2 regions of the Stenotrophomonas sp. 21LCFQ19 genome follow, and region 1 is predicted to be linked to the other one. Evidence: riboswitches for the same ligand, from Rfam matches in the RefSeq annotation. Region 1 holds a riboswitch; the other holds the start of a gene.
What was found. Region 1 has a riboswitch for thiamine pyrophosphate ahead of thiC (phosphomethylpyrimidine synthase ThiC). Riboswitches for the same ligand answer to the same signal wherever they lie in the genome.
Positions count from the first base shown of each region.

Region 2: another riboswitch for thiamine pyrophosphate. It lies ahead of AC13FW_RS03150 (TonB-dependent siderophore receptor); the one in region 1 lies ahead of thiC (phosphomethylpyrimidine synthase ThiC).

Region 1 covers NZ_JBSPUF010000001.1:328,013-331,790, forward strand. The annotation lists gene AC13FW_RS01470 (DUF4136 domain-containing protein) at 1-27, opposite strand, end outside; gene thiC (phosphomethylpyrimidine synthase ThiC) at 134-2,008, opposite strand; TPP riboswitch at 2,125-2,226, opposite strand; gene AC13FW_RS01480 (BCCT family transporter) at 2,505-3,778, shown strand, end outside.
Region 2 covers NZ_JBSPUF010000002.1:219,994-223,771, reverse strand. The annotation lists gene AC13FW_RS03155 (phosphotransferase enzyme family protein) at 138-1,274, shown strand; TPP riboswitch at 1,318-1,413, shown strand; gene AC13FW_RS03150 (TonB-dependent siderophore receptor) at 1,483-3,657, shown strand; gene pnuC (nicotinamide riboside transporter PnuC) at 3,654-3,778, shown strand, end outside.

The sequences.
Region 1 (3,778 bases):
AAGCAAGGAAACGAAGCGAAGTTTCATGGCCTACCCCTGGTGTGGACGAGCGAACGCTAACACGTCCGTCGCGGTCCCGGCGTCAAGCAAGGGCCGGGGCACCCGCCGGGATGCCCCGCCCCGTACCGCGTGTCTACTCGACCCGGTAGACCTGCGCGCCCAGCTCGCGGAACTGCGCCGATTTCTCGGCCATCCCCGCCGCCAACGCCAGCCCTTCATCCACGCCCTGCTCGGCCGCGTACTCACGCACATCCTGGGTGATCTTCATCGAACAGAAATGCGGGCCGCACATCGAGCAGAAGTGGGCCAGCTTGTGCGCGTCCTTGGGCAGTGTTTCATCATGGAATTCCTTGGCCTTCTCCGGATCCAGACCGAGATTGAACTGGTCCTCCCAGCGGAATTCGAAACGCGCCTTGCTCAAGGCGTTATCGCGGACCTGCGCACCCGGATGGCCCTTGGCAAGATCGGCGGCATGCGCGGCGATCTTGTACGCCATGATGCCGTCGCGCACGTCCTGCCGGTTGGGCAGGCCCAGGTGTTCCTTCGGCGTCACGTAGCAGAGCATCGCGGTGCCGTACCAACCAATCATCGCCGCACCGATCGCGCTGGTGATGTGGTCGTAACCCGGCGCGATATCGGTGGTCAGCGGCCCCAGCGTATAGAACGGCGCTTCGCCGCACTCCTGCAGCTGCTTGTCCATGTTCTGCTTGATCAGCTGCATCGGCACATGGCCGGGGCCTTCGATGATGGTCTGCACATCATGCTTCCAGGCAATCTTGGTCAACTCGCCCAGCGCTTCCAGTTCACCGAACTGCGCCGCATCGTTGGCATCGGCAATGCAGCCCGGACGCAGGCCGTCACCGAGACTGAAGGACACGTCGTAGGCCTTCATGATGTCGCAGATGTCCTCGAAGTGCGTGTAGAGGAAATTTTCCTTGTGGTGCGCCAGGCACCACTTGGCCATGATCGAACCGCCGCGCGAGACGATGCCGGTGACACGCTTCGCAGTCAGTGGCACGTGCCGCAGCAACACCCCGGCGTGGATGGTGAAGTAATCAACCCCCTGCTCGGCCTGCTCGATCAAGGTGTCGCGGAAGATCTCCCAGGTCAGCTCCTCGGCCCGGCCATCCACCTTCTCCAGCGCCTGGTAGATCGGCACCGTGCCAATCGGCACCGGTGAGTTGCGCACGATCCACTCGCGCGTCTCATGGATGTGCTTGCCGGTGGACAGATCCATCACCGTGTCGCCGCCCCAGCGGATCGCCCACACCAGCTTCTCCACTTCCTCGGCTATGCCCGACGACACCGCGCTGTTGCCGATGTTGGCGTTGATCTTGGTGAGGAAGTTGCGGCCGATGATCATCGGCTCACACTCGGGGTGGTTGATGTTGTTCGGCAGGACCGCGCGGCCGCGCGCGATCTCATCGCGCACGAATTCCGGGGTGATGATCTGCTGGATGCTGGCGCCGAAGCTCTGCCCTGGATGCTGGGCAAGCAGTCCTTCATCACGCACCGCATCCAAGCGCTGGTTCTCGCGGATGGCGACGTACTCCATCTCCGGGGTAACGATGCCGCGCCGCGCATAGTGCATCTGGGTGACATTGGCGGTACCAATCGCGCGGCGCGGCAGCGTGCGGCCGGGAAAGCGCACGGCATCAAGCCTGCCATCGTGCTGGCGGCCACGGCCGAACTCGGAGCTGAGACCGGCCAACTGCTCGGTATCCCCGCGCTCCTCGATCCAGGCGCTGCGCACCGCCGCCAGCCCCGCTGCCAGATCGATGTTGGCCTGCGGATCCGTATACGGGCCGGAGGTGTCGTACACGGTGACCGGATGGTTCTCCTCGCCGCCGAACAGGGTGGGCGTGCGGGTCAACGCAATCTCGCGCATCGGCACCTGCAGGTCCGGGCGCGAACCAGAGACGAAGATCTTGCGCGAGCCGGGAATCGGCCGGGTCACGGATTCGGAAAGTTGCTGGGCCTGTTGCTGCAGGCTGGGCTGTGCGTTCATTGGCATTCGTCCTGGTCTATCCACACGCGGGGTGCGAAGGCCACGCGAGGGATTCGCATGACGGAACGAAGCGAAGGCGCACGCCAGCCGGCCCCGGCCCATTGCGGGCGCATCGACTGGCGGCACACGAAGCTTCCCTACGCCGGTATGAGCCGGATCAGGTTCGAAGGGTATGTCTCAACCGCGACCCTATGGTCACGGTACCCCCGCTTCGGGCGTCATTAGACCTGCAATCGATGGGAAAGCCAAGCCAGCAGGAACACCGGTCAACGGGCTGCAGCTGCTGACCGCAGGCGTCTCCCTACACAGCGTCACAGGCCACTAACGTAATCGTGACGCGCCATTCAGTAACATCGCGCGCAGGCTCGTTTCGAATGACTGCCTTGCGGCGCTTGCCGCCCCTCCTTTCCCGGCCCGGCGCCATGGTGCCAGCCGGTTGTCCTGCAAGCTCAGGCTCGCTCCCCTCAATCGCTCATTTGATCGGAGAAGCTCCTTCATGGTGTTTCGTATTTCCATTGCACTGGTCGCGCTACTGGTGCTGATTGCCGGCCTCGCGCCCGGTCCCTTCAACGACGTGGTGCAGGCCGCGCTGGCCCAGGTTGTGCGTGGCGCTGGTTGGATGTACCTGCTGATCGTGTTCCTGACACTGTCTTTCCTGCTGTACCTGGCGTTCGGCCGCTTCGGCAGCCTGCGCATCGGCGGTGAAGATGCCGAGCCGGACTTCTCCCGCGCCAGCTGGCTGTCGATGCTGTTCGCCGCCGGCATGGGCATCGGCCTGGTGTTCTGGGGCGCGGCCGAGCCGATATCGCATTTCGTCACCCCGCCGGAAGGCCTGCCGCCGCAAAGCATGGATGCCGCCCGCGCCGCGATGCGTTACTCGTTCTTCCATTGGGGCCTGCACCCTTGGGCGATCTATGCGTTGATCGGGCTGGCAATGGCCTGGTTCCAGTACAACCGCAATGGCCGCGGCTTGATCAGCGACATGCTGCAGCCGGTGATCGGCCGCCATCATCGCGGTTGGATCGGCAAGCTGGTGAACATTGCCGCCGTGGTTGCCACCGCAATCGGTGTCGCCACCACGCTGGGATTCGGCACCATCCAGATCGCGGCCGGTATGCAACGTGTGTTCGGCGTCACCGCCGGCGTGCCGCTGCAGATGACGGTCATTGCCATCGCCTTCGTGCTTTACATGATCTCCACCACCAGCGGCGTGGACCGTGGCATCAAGTGGTTGTCCAACTTCAATCTGGCAATGGCGGCATTGCTGCTTGCCGCAGTGCTGGTGCTCGGCCCCACCGGCTTCATATTCGATACCTTCACCACTACCTTGGGCGCCTACCTGAACCAGCTGGTGACGATGAGCCTGCGCATGTCGCCCTTCTCGGGCAGCACCTGGGTCGCCGATTGGACCATTTTCTACTGGGCCTGGTGGATTGCCTGGGCGCCGTTCGTGGGGTCCTTCATTGCGCGGGTTTCACGCGGCCGCAGCGTGCGCGAGTTCGTGGTCGGGGTGGTGCTGGCGCCAACCCTGCTCGGCTTCCTGTGGTTCTCGGTGTTCGGTGGCACCGCGTTGTGGGCGCAGCTGTCTGGCCACGCCGATCTGGTCCAGGCGCTGGGCAATGGCTATGAGACGGTATTGTTCACGCTGTTCGACAGCATGTCGGCCTCCTTGCTGCTGGCGGGCCTGGCCTTGGTCCTGCTCGTTATCTTCTTCGTCACCTCGGCCGATTCCGCGGTGCTGGTGCTGGCCAGCATGTCCACCGATGAAGC
Region 2 (3,778 bases), on a different contig from region 1:
TAGAGCCGAGCCATGCTCGGCTGGCGCTTTACCGGGAAGGCCCCTAGCCGAGCATGGCTCGGCGCTACATTCAGCAGCCTTGGCGGAGCTGACGTACCATCGCGCCTCCCTCGTATCACCTGTCCCAGCCTGTTCCGATGATCCAGCAATCCCACCGCGTGCAAGGCCTGAACAACGATGAAGTGGCTGCTGACTGGCCCGCCATCAATGCGACCGAGCTTGCCTGGCTGTGCAATCGCTACCCGCAGCTGGACGCTGACAGCACTATCCTCTGGCACAGCCCGCGGCCGATGTCGGCCGCCGCGATTGTCCAGGGCCAGCACGGCAGGGTCTTCGTCAAACGCCATCACCGGCTGGTGCGCAGCGCCATGTGCCTGCAGGAAGAGCATCAATTCATCACCCACCTCGCAAGTGCCGGGGTTCCGGTTACCCAGCTCCTGCGTGGCCACGATGGTCAGACCGCCATTGAGCACGGCGATTGGACCTACGAACTGCACGCCGTAGCCGACGGCCAGGACCTGTACCGCGACGCCCCCTCGTGGACGCTGTTGACCGAGACCGAACGCGCCCGCGCTGCCGGCCGCATGCTGGCCACCCTGCACCGCGCTTCAGCCAGCTATCACGCACCCCAGCGCAGCACGCATCTACTGGTCGCCCGTGATGATCTGATCCGTAGCGAAGACCCGATCGCCGCACTCAAGGCCGATCTGCACAACCGCCCCGGACTGGCCCGTTACCTCGCACGTATCCCTTGGGAGCAGCAGTTGCGGCGCAGCGTCCTGCCCTGGCATGCCGGACTGCCCGCGCGCCTGCAGACAGAACCGCAGTTGTGGGCGCACAACGACTGGCACGTCTCCAACCTGCTGTGGGGCCACGGCGACAACGCGATGCAGGTCAGCAGCGTGCTCGATTTCGGACTGGCCTCTCCCACCAGCGCCCTGTTCGACCTGGCCACCGCTATCGAACGCAATGCCGTGGCCTGGCTGGAACTGGAGCGTGGCGCCGACGCGGTACGTATCGATATCGCATTGGCCCTGCTCGACGGCTACCGCGAGGTATTGCCTCTGTCGGCCGAACGGGTACACCTGCTGGCCGACCTGCTGCCAATGGTGCATTTCGACTTTGCACTTTCCGAAGTCGAGTATTTCGAAGGCGTCACTGGCTCCACCGCGAACGCCGATGTCGCCTGGCAGCCATTCATGCTCGGCCACCCCGAATGGTTTGCCAGCCAGCATGGCCACGCCTTGTTGCACGCCCTGCACGCGGCCGCCTGAAGCGGCCCGACTCGCAAATCGTTCGCATTTGTAGTGAAATGGCGCCCTGAAGCGGGGGTGCCTGGATTTGCCAGGCTGAGAGAGTCCCTTGGAACCTGATCCGGTTTGCACCGGCGTAGGGAGCTTTGAGCAGCAGCCGTAGCGCCGTCATTGGCGCTGCGCATGCGCGCCTTCGCTTCGTCTCCCTTGTTGCCTGAAGACGAATCGAATGAACCGCTGCCTGCGCCCCACGTTGCTGTCTCTCGCCCTGAGCACCGCCCTGCCGCTGTACGCCAGCGACACCGGTCTTGACGCTGCTGCCGAACACTCCCCGACCGAACTGGCCGCCGTGCGCGTGCAGGCCCGCCAGCCGGACGCGGACAACTCCCGCGCCAACAGCTTCGGCAGCGCCGACTGGAAAAGCACGCCTGCATCGATGAACGTGCTGGACCGCGACTTCCTCGACCACCAGCAGGTGCGCTCGCTGTCCGAACTGGCCAGCAATGACGCCTCGCTAGGCGACGCCTATGCCCCGGTCGGCTACTACCAGAACGTTGCGATCCGCGGCTTCGCGCTGGATACGGCCACCGGTTACCGCTTCAACGGCATGTCGATTGCCGGTGAACAGCGTCTGGCGCTGGAGAACCTGCAGTCGGTGGAAGTGCTCAAGGGCGAAGCTGGCCTGGCGGCCGGCGTGATGGCGCCGGGCGGCATCATCAACTACGTCGGCAAGCGGCCGGCCGAAGTACGCACCGTCACCCTGGGCACCGACAACGAAGGCTCGCGCTATGCCGCCATCGACGTCGGTCATTGGCTGACCCCGCGCATCGGCCTGCGCTTCAACGCCGCCTGGGACGACAGCAGTTCCTATATCAAACATGCCGATGGCCGCCGCAATTTCTATTCGCTGGCGAGCGACTGGCTGATCGGCGAGCGCGGCAAGCTCGAAGTCGATGCCAACTACCAGACCAGCGCGCAGCGCTCGGCCTCCGGCTACCAGTTGCTGGGCGCGAGCAAATTGCCGACCGGCGTGGACCGTGAGCAGTTGCTTGGCTACCAGCCGTGGCAGCAGCCGGTTGGCATTGCCAGCACCAATATCACCGCGCTGCACACCTACGATTTCAATGCCAATTGGCAATCCCGCGTTGCCGCCAGCCACAGCCGCACGGTGATCGATGACAACGTCGCCTTCGCCTATGGCTGCTACTACGCCGCCGAATGTGCCGATGGCAGCGTGCCGGGCAATTACTTCGCCCCCAACGGCGATTACGACATCTACGACTACCGCAGCCCGGACGACACCCGTCGCAACCAGGAGCTGCGCGCCGAGCTGCGCGGCAACTTCGACACCGGCAGCATCGGCCATCAGCTGACCGTGGGTGTGGACCAGTTCCGCCGCACCGTGGACAAGCGCCGCAACGTCAACGAATATGTCGGCACGGTCAATATCCACGACAAGCAGCTGCCCGTGTTCGAGCCCTCGCCGCTGATGCCAGGCGCGTCCGCACGTCGCCTGGACAGCCGCCAGACCGCCGTCTTCGCGCTGGACCGCATCCAGCTCAATGAAGACTGGCAGTGGCTGGCCGGCGGCCGCTACGTGCGCCTGGACGAACGCGCCTACGACAAGCGTGGCAACCCGCAACGTCGCAGCCGCCTGTCGCGCTTCCTGCCGCAGACTGCGGTGATGTGGAAGGCCAGCGACAGCATCAACGCCTATGCCAGCTATGTCGAAGGCATCTCGCTGGGCCAGGAGGCACCGTTCTGGACTGCCAATGCCGACACCTTCCTGCCGGCAGTGCAGTCACGGCAACTCGAAATCGGCGTGAAGTATTCCAGCAGCGAGCAGCTGACGCTGGGCGCGGCACTGTTCCGTACCACCCAGCCCTACCAGTACGCAAAGCCCGACAGCAGCGACGTCGGCTACACCTTCGTCGAGGAGGGCAAACAGGCCCACGTCGGCCTGGAACTGACCGCCAACGGCCAGCTCACCGATACACTGCAGATCGTCGCCAGCGCCAGCGTATTGCAGGCACGTGCACGCGATACCGGCACGCCAAGCTACGAAGGCCACCAACTGGTCAACGTTCCCAAGCTGCGCACCAGCGTGCACCTGAGCTATGCGCTGCCCTTCGTTGAAGGGCTGGACCTGACCGGCGGCTGGCGCTACGCATCGGCCAATACCGCACGCGCTGATGGCGCGGTACGCGCACCGAGCTACAACCTGTTCGATGCCGGCCTGCGCTTCCAGCACCAGTTGCAGGACCACGCAGTGAGCTGGAACCTGTCGGTGGACAATCTCTTCAACCGCTTCTACTGGCGTGACACCGGCAGCAGCATGGGCGATTACTACCTGTTCCCGGGCGCACCGCGGCAGGCACGCGTATCGGTGAGCGTCGCGCTGTGAGCAGCGCAACGCTCGAATGGTCGGCCGCGCTATGCAGCATCCTCGGCGTCTGGCTGATGGCGCAACGGCGGATGGTCGCCTGGCCGGTCGGCCTGTTGTCGGTGGCACTGTATGCACTGGT